2 regions of the Margalitia sp. FSL K6-0131 genome follow, and region 1 is predicted to be linked to the other one. Evidence: riboswitches for the same ligand, from Rfam matches in the RefSeq annotation. Region 1 holds a riboswitch; the other holds the start of a gene.
What was found. A riboswitch is a leader RNA that binds a small molecule or an ion and turns the genes downstream of it on or off. The one in region 1 is predicted to bind FMN.
Positions count from the first base shown of each region.

Region 1 (4,427 bases):
TATTGATGTAAAGATTTCAAAATGTAATAGCGTTCATTTGCCGGAAGAAAGGAATTTATTGCAATAACCTTCTTTTCACCCAACAATCTCATTTGCTCTACTTGATCTTGCATCAATGATAAAAGTGGTGAAACAATTAAAACAGAACCTTGCATTAAATAGCCCGGAAGCTGATAACATAATGATTTTCCGGTTCCGGTTGGCAGCATTGCCATTGTATGGTGGCCGTTCAAAACAGAAGTAATAACTTCCTCTTGACCTGGGCGGAACGAATCAAAATGAAAATATTTTTGTAATGCTTCATATACATTCATTTTAGTCACCTATTTTTAGCTAGAGCCAATCTAATTTGAAAGTAAGAAACATTTTCAAGCTTTTCTTTAATGGGCTTAAGCTTTTGTTTTCCTATTTCTTTAGCAATCTGCAAAATTTTTTCTTCTGTATTAGAGTCGATAAAAGGTTGTATACAAAAATTAGGATTATTTAATGCAATTTCAATAATATGGTCTTGAATGGTATTTTCTTTTAAGTTCCTCATTTTCGAAATATCAGCAATCGTGTAGTTATTTAATAAAAGCTGATACGTTTCCATTGTTGATTTTGTCATTGGAAATGGTTGATATACATCTTGAATAATGGAAAATAATAGAGGATATTTATACCTTTTTTCTAATACTTCATCCAATACATAATGAAGTAAATTTAAAAATCGATACCAATATTCCGTAGTTTCTAGTGATAATTTGCCAGCAGATTGTTCTACTGTTTTCCCAATTTGCTTATACCCAGTTAACCTAAAAACTATTATTTCCGGTCTTTCAGGTGGATCATCTAAGAATATAGAATAAAGTTCATCATACAGCGCGGCAGCTAATTGATGCTTTGACATTTTTTGTGACATCATAAACTGCTTTACCCAATATAAAATCTTCGAATCCCTACTAATTGGGTAATATTGACGGTTGTTGTTAACTAAGTTCGAAAGAGCCTGAATAAGAATCCCTAATCTGTCCCAAAAAACAAATGCATGCTCCTGATATTTCATTCCATTTAGGAAAGCTGGAAAGGATTTCTTTGTAAAATAGTCATGCAGTCGATATTCACCTGACTCCGTAATGTGATAATTTGGACCTTCTTTCATTTGTAAAAATGATTGGCTAATCAGCGATTGTATGTTTTCATCAAAGGATGACCTCGTTAAATTAGGTAAAGTATAAAATACTGACTCTACTTGATAAAGATACGCATCTTGAATGGTTTGGCTTGATTTTTTCCCTTTAAATAAATGAAATACTGCATATACAGTACGCTCACTTTTCAATTGTTTTAAAGTCCATAATAATAAAGCCTCTAAAAAGGTCATCATCAACACCTATTGTCTTTTTATGTCTAATTTTAGCATACTATCCTTTAAATACATCATAAATTATGAACAAAATTAGAAGAATTTCCTATAGCGAACCTTTTTATTGAAATGTGGAAAAGGGAGTCTTAGAATGAAGTGTGGGGAATAATATTTTTTTCTATATGATTTACCAGGAGGTTTAACACGTATGCCTAAATATACGATTGTAGATAAAGATACATGCATTGCCTGTGGTGCTTGTGGAGCAGCTGCTCCTGATATATTCGATTATGATGATGAGGGACTTTCCTATAACATCTTGGATGAAAATCAAGGAACAGCGGAAATACCAGAGATTCTTGAGGATGATTTAATGGATGCATTTGAAGGGTGCCCTACAGAGTCAATAAAAATAGCAGATGAACCATTTGATGGAGATCCATTGAAATACGAATAAAAAGCATGCGGCAAATCTGCTGCATGCTTTTTTACTCTTTATTTTACTAATGTATTCTTCTCCAGCCATTTTTGCAGTCGTATAAAAAGCAGCATAAAAAGAATAGTTACCGCTAAGCCTTTTACTATATTAAACGGCAAGACAGCAGAAATAACATATGCTTTCGGAAGTTCAAAATGCATTAATGCTAAATATGCCGGAAGAATGACAAAATAATTTAAAATACTCATTAAAATTGCTAAGGAAACAGTGCCTACTATCAATCCGATTGTCATGCCTTTTTTAGTTTTATTATGTCTATAAACAAAATAAGTAGGCAGTACAAAGAAAATTCCCGATAAAATATTGGCTAAATGTCCAATTGGAATACCCGATTCACTTCCCCATGTGAAATAATCAAGCAGATTTTTAATGACTTCCACAATGATAGCAGCCATCGGACCAAATAAAACTGCAGCAACTAATGCCGGAATATCACTAAAATCGACAGTTAAAAAGTTGGAAAATGGTGTTGGGATTTTAATTAACATCAATACATACGCCAAACTGCTTAGCAGTGCAATGCTTACAAATGTCTTCAATTTCATTTTTTGCAAAATTCCTCTCTCCTTTTGAGATTCATCTCAGCTTGAAGAAAGGTTGCCACATACCTAAAAATAAAATACCCCCAAAGAAAAAATTTCTTTGAGGGAGAATTTAAGGCATGCATAAATAGGTATTCAAACGTAAGCAATTTGAATACTGGCCAACCTTCACCTTCTCCCATCCAGACTATACTGTCGGCTTTGGAATCACACCAAATCCTGCCCTTTACAGGCTCGCGGGCTTAGAAGCATACGCTTCATCACCGCCGGTCGGGAATTGCACCCAGCCCCGAAGATGAATCATATTCATTTTTTTCTTCATTATTATAACTCAATAAGAACGATTTGTGAAGAATTTAGTATTTCACTAATAAAATGTATTTTTAAGAAATAATCCATGCTATCTTGGAAAATTCCCATTGTGCCATTTGTTCATATGTAATGAATCCACAACAATTTTCTGATCAGGGAAAATGAGATCTTTATTTTTTATATGATTTAATGATATTAAAGTTTTGATAGGTATATTCCATTTTTTAGAAATATCAAACAAGGTATCTCCCTTTTTAACTGTATATGTAATTTCCATATCATAAGTATTTTGGACATTCATCGTAGGATATGTTTGATAGGAACTTTCATCATTTAAGCCTATCGATAATTCTTCGACTCTATATATAGGGATAATATCTTTTCCTTGGGATTCTACTTTTACTGGCTGGGAAACTTCTGTAATGCCATATGGATCGTGCTGCAATGCAAATACAAGCTGCCCAATCTCTCCATATCCATAAACAATGAACGGATTAATAGCATTCTTTTTATCGATTGTCCATTCACCCTCGTGAATTTCAAAATGAAGATGGGTTCCTGTAGACTCCCCGGTATTTCCCATTAATCCTACTGTTTCTCCCTGTTGTACATGGTCACCCTCGGAGACTATACGTTTTGCTAAATGTGCATAAACTGTTTCAAACCCATTGTCATGCCGAATAAACACTACATTTCCATATGAATAGGATAAATACGATTTTACAACCACTCCATCCGCAGCTGCGTAAATTGGAGACATATACTTACCAGCTATATCTATTCCCTTATGTTCGCCTCCTCTTGAATCAAAGATATCTGATATTTCCCCTTTTGCTGGAAAAAACCACTTTTCCGTGCTTCTTTTTATATCTACACTAGAAGCGTGAACACTTCCACAATTTATGATAAAAATTACGCAAATAGCCATTAATAATTGGATTATGACCTTTTTCATCATTTTCCCCTCCTTGGACTACTCATGCTTAACCATATGAGCATCTATTCCGCATTAGAACAAATTGTTAAAAATGAGTATACTAGAGCAAATTTTAGTGTTTACTGTTCAGGAAAATATATGCATAAAAAAGTTAAATCTAACCATTCGTGTCTAATAGTACAAATGTGGAAGGGAGAAACTTGCTAGACTGTAGGCATCGGACTGACGTGGACATTTTTTTCAAAAAGGTTATCCACACCTTTCCTAAACGATTAAAAAATAAAAGAAGCCATTGAAATTTTTGGCTTCTTTTTAAATAGCGATTATTATTTTGTATTAAGTCCTATTTGTAGAACATTTATTTAGAGAAGTACATGCAAATATTCTAAATCTACAACTACATGCAATTATAATATTATTCTATATTTATCCGATTAGGTGCGAGTGGAACCTCCACTGGTTTGGAAAAATCAAAACCATTCCATTGTAACGGTTCGATATTTTCAAATTGAATAGAAGAATATCCAAAATTTTTAGCGGTAAGTAAAATAGCTTCAATCATATCCATTGGATTTTTTTCATTTTCTAACTGAACATTTTTCGTAAATTGAACGGTAGCCTGATCCGCATTTTCTTCGTTTACTTTAATACTTAAATCCTGTCCAATAACGGGATGATGAAAATCATCTGGTTTCGTCTTCATAGCTTCTAACGCTGCTTGCAAATTAGAAAACTTCTCATCTGTTGGTAATAAGTAATCTTCACCATCACCGGATGTATATAAATAAAAGG
Region 1 covers NZ_JBBOZS010000001.1:2,278,101-2,282,527, reverse strand. Annotated here, with positions in the region: gene NSQ59_RS11085 (RecQ family ATP-dependent DNA helicase) at 1-314, opposite strand, end outside; gene NSQ59_RS11080 (helix-turn-helix domain-containing protein) at 320-1,363, opposite strand; gene NSQ59_RS11075 (ferredoxin) at 1,554-1,802, shown strand; gene NSQ59_RS11070 (ECF transporter S component) at 1,841-2,398, opposite strand; FMN riboswitch at 2,553-2,687, opposite strand; gene NSQ59_RS11065 (peptidoglycan DD-metalloendopeptidase family protein) at 2,787-3,653, opposite strand; gene NSQ59_RS11060 (hypothetical protein) at 4,051-4,427, opposite strand, start outside.

Region 2 (4,427 bases), 1.4 Mb from region 1:
ATTAGATGAAGGGCAGAAAGAAAAACACTGACAAAGAAGAAATTTCTTATACAGATGTTTCGACTGTTGAAACGAGAAAAAATTTTATTATATTTGAAGAATATCCAGAAGGCGCCTATGGAGCTGTTCGAGGAGAGGATGATCCAGTTCAAGGAAAATCTACTCCATGGAGAGAAGGGCAAAGACCATACAGTAACTTTAACTATGAATTTAAATCATTCCATCAGGATCTTCCAAGAGAATATCCAGGTGCACATCCAACACATGATGATCCGGATGAAAATCAAGAACCACCATATGATGAAAGTAATTAAGTGAACTTGGGAGTAGAAGGAAATGTCCAAAGAGGGCCAATTTCAAAGTGATCAAAAACAGTATCAAATGTCAAATGTGCTTCATCAAAAAAAAGAAACAAAGTATCAGAATTCCAGTACTGGAATTGATACAGTGGATAAAAATAATACTATTACAAAGTCTGATCAGTAATTGGGGAGCTGTCAAAAAATTGGCAGCTTTTTTACATAAAAGATTGGGGGATGACTATGAGCAATCGCACATTTATCGGAGCTTTTCTATTTGGGATGGGAATTATCGGAATGCTGGATGGAATTTTACTGCACCAAATATTTCAATTTCACAGTGTATATATGTATACGAATCGATTTAATCAAATTGTCAGCGATGGTTTATTTCATTTTTTTGTAACGATTATTGTATTTATAGGCGGATATATATTATGGACAAGTGAAAAGGAAAAGCTAAACCATCCAAAGCTAACATTTTGGGCAGGATTTCTGTTAGGAGGGGGAATATTTAATCTTGTGGAAGGAATTATTGATCATCATTTATTAGGAATTCATCATGTATATTATCATACCGACAATGTTTTATTTTATGACTTATTGTATGATGGATTTTCTATTGTCTTGATCGCAGCAGGAGCATATGCTTTTTTAATAGCGAAAAGGATAGTAAAGAAGGCCAAACCAGTATTTTAAAAGACTGTACATAAATAAAATTTAATACGTTACCAAAATAAAAAAGTGTTTTAGTTTTCATTTGGATAAAACTATCATATAATAATATTAATTAAATATGTTATCCTTCGGGGTCGGGTGAAATTCCCAACCGGCGGTGATGAAGCCAAGAACTTCTAAGTCCGTGACCCGGTTAACAGTTTGTTAAACGGTGGAGCTGGTGAAAATCCAGCACCGACAGTATAGTCTGGATGGGAGAAGGAAGAAACAAGCAGGTTTTTATAGGGGGAAGTATACCCTTTTTTAAACCTTTATTTGACATTGCCTTAAAATCAATGGACCCTGAATTTTATTATTCATGGGTCCTTTTTTTATTATTACTATCAAATTTAACCCCGTAGATAACTTTTTAATAAATGTCCATGTTAAAGCGCCAATCGTCTAGCGGAATGCAACGTCTTCTCCCTACGATAAGTCAACATGAACTCGTGAACTGCATTAGCACGGTTTACGTTGGTCTCGTATATAACTGCGCAGTCCGTACGCTAGACCTGCGGCGCATACGCGTTTGTTCTGTTTAAAAGGAGAATTTATATGAATGATTATGACTTCATGAAGTTAGCTTTAAGTATGGCAGAGGCAACAACAGGGCAAACTTCCCCAAATCCTATGGTAGGTGCAGTGCTTGTGAAAGACCATCAAGTAGTTGGTTTAGGTGCACATGTGAAAGCGGGTGATGCGCATGCGGAGGTTCATGCCATACAAATGGCCGGCGAAAAATCAAGGGGAGCAACCCTTTATGTGACTCTCGAGCCATGCAGTCATTATGGTAAAACTCCTCCATGTGCAGAATTAATCATCCAATCTGGGATTAAAAAAGTCTTCGTCGCAACAGTAGATCCAAATCCGCAAGTTTGCGGAAACGGTATTCAAAGAATGAAACAAGCAGGTATCGAAGTGGAGGTAGGCTTACTTCAGGAAGAAGCAAAAAAACTTAATAAAGTATTTTTTCATTATGCGAGCTCAGGTCTTCCGTATGTAACTGTTAAAACTGCCATCAGTCTTGATGGGAAAATTGCCACGGTAACGGGAGAAAGCAAATGGATTACCAGCAAAGAAGCAAGAGAGGACGTTCATCGATTCCGCCATATGCATGATGCCATTTTAGTTGGAGTTAATACAATCATAAAAGATGATCCTATGCTTACAACAAGATTAATAAATGGGGGGAAAAATCCCATAAGGATTATTTTGGATACCACCTTAAGAATCCCTTTAAACTCAAATGTAGTTACAGATAAATCTGCGGAAACTTATATAATTTCAGGAAACAGCGTAGATTCATGTAAAGAAGAAGCTCTAATCAGGCAGGGAGTAGAAATCATTAAAATGGAGAAATCCTTTATCGAAATGAAAGAAATGCTAAAAGTGTTAGGTGAGCAGGGAATTACGTCCATCTTTGTTGAAGGAGGCGCAAAGGTACAAGGGAGCTTCCTAAAGGAAAATGCATTCCAGGAAGTAATCACCTATATAGCTCCAAAACTGATAGGAGGAGATAATGCTCCTGCTACATTTGGAGGTGCCGGTATAGAAAAAATCAAGGATGTTCCTTTACTGCGTTTTTCGCAAATTGATAAGATCGGAAATGATATCAGAATTATTGCTGTACCAATGGGGGTGTCTTAAAAGCAAATGTTTACAGGGATTATTGAGGAAATGGGAATCATTCAAGAAATAAAGCGTACAGGAGACTCATTTATCCTGACTATTGGAGCAGACAAAATAATGGATGATATTCATCTAGGAGACAGCATCGCTATAAATGGAGTATGTTTGACCGTTACATCCTATACAAATAATCAATTTTCGGTTGATGTTATGCCAGAAACTGTAAAAGCTACAAGCCTTGTAGCCCTTACCCGAGGATCGAAGGTAAATTTAGAAAGAGCTATGGCGGCAGGCGGCCGGTTTGGCGGCCATTTTGTATCGGGACACGTTGATGGTACAGGCACCATTATAACGAAGAAAAAAGTTGAGAATGCAGTTTACTACGAAATAGAGACGGATAAAGAAATGTTGAAATATATCATCCTGCGTGGATCTGTTGCTGTAGATGGAACAAGCTTAACGGTTTTTGGTGTCAGTGAAAATGGCTTCACTTTATCCATTATCCCACATACTCTCTCCGAAACTGTTTTAGGGTTAAAAAGTAAAGGAGACATCGTAAATATCGAATGCGATATGCTAGGGAAATATGTGAGTCATTTTTTAGTCAATGCCACAGTAAATAGTGCAAAAAAGAGTTTAGGGATTACGGAAGCGTTTTTAGAAGAAAACGGGTTCAAATGAGGAGATGGTTTTGTTGTTTAACACAATTGAAGAGGCTATACAAGATTTAAAACTAGGGAAAGTTGTCATTGTTTGTGATGATGAAAATAGGGAAAACGAGGGAGACTTTATCGCGATTGCGGAGAAAGCTTCACCGGAGATTATTAATTTTATGGTAACACATGGCAGGGGACTTGTTTGTGTGCCAATTGAAAAAGAATTAGCGCAAAAGCTCGAATTAACTCCGATGGTGTCTAAAAATACTGATTCACATGAAACAGCGTTTACCGTGAGTATTGATCATAAGTTTTCTACCACAGGGATTTCGGCTTATGAACGTTCTGCTACTATTCTCCATCTGATAGATGAGAATTCCATTGCTTCTGATTTTAATAGACCTGGCCATGTCTTTCCTTTAATAGCAAGAGAAGGAGGAGTATTACAAAGGCAAGGACATACAGAAGCAGCAGTTGACTTAGCAAGACTTTGCGGTGCAAAACCTGCAGGAGTGATTTGTGAAATAATGAATGCGGATGGCTCCATGGCAAGAGTCCCTCAGTTAAGTATATTAGCAAAAAAATTTGGATTGAAAATGATTACCATAAAAGATCTTGTTCATTACCAACAAACGAAACAAGAATATCTAATTTAATTAAAATGTAATAGGAGGAAGAAAAAATGGGACAAATATTTGAAGGTAATTTAGTAGGAACTGGTTTAAAAATAGGAGTCGTTGTAGGTCGTTTTAACGAATTTATTACAAGCAAGTTACTAGGCGGCGCACAGGATGCATTAAAGCGGCATGGCGTTAGTGAGGAAAATGTAGACATTGCTTGGGTTCCAGGTGCATTTGAAATTCCGCTTATTGCTCAGAAAATGGCGAATAGTAAAAGGTACGATGCTGTTATTACACTTGGAACGGTAATTCGCGGCTCTACTCCACATTTTGATTATGTATGCAAAGAAGCGGCAAAGGGTGTTTCCAATACATCATTAAATTCAAATATCCCAGTTATTTTTGGGATTCTTACAACGGATTCTATCGAACAAGCTATTGAAAGAGCAGGCACAAAAGCTGGGAATAAGGGTTGGGATGCAGCAGTATCTGCCATTGAAATGGCA
Region 2 covers NZ_JBBOZS010000001.1:3,681,010-3,685,436, reverse strand. Annotated here, with positions in the region: gene NSQ59_RS18055 (hypothetical protein) at 6-314, shown strand; gene NSQ59_RS18050 (hypothetical protein) at 337-486, shown strand; gene NSQ59_RS18045 (DUF2243 domain-containing protein) at 543-998, shown strand; FMN riboswitch at 1,098-1,244, shown strand; gene ribD (bifunctional diaminohydroxyphosphoribosylaminopyrimidine deaminase/5-amino-6-(5-phosphoribosylamino)uracil reductase RibD) at 1,572-2,663, shown strand; gene ribE (riboflavin synthase) at 2,670-3,326, shown strand; partial or broken gene ribB (3,4-dihydroxy-2-butanone-4-phosphate synthase) at 3,331-3,951, shown strand; gene ribH (6,7-dimethyl-8-ribityllumazine synthase) at 3,984-4,427, shown strand, end outside.
Region 2: it holds a riboswitch for FMN, as region 1 does, so the genes downstream of both, ribD (bifunctional diaminohydroxyphosphoribosylaminopyrimidine deaminase/5-amino-6-(5-phosphoribosylamino)uracil reductase RibD) here and NSQ59_RS11070 (ECF transporter S component) in region 1, are expected to answer to the same signal.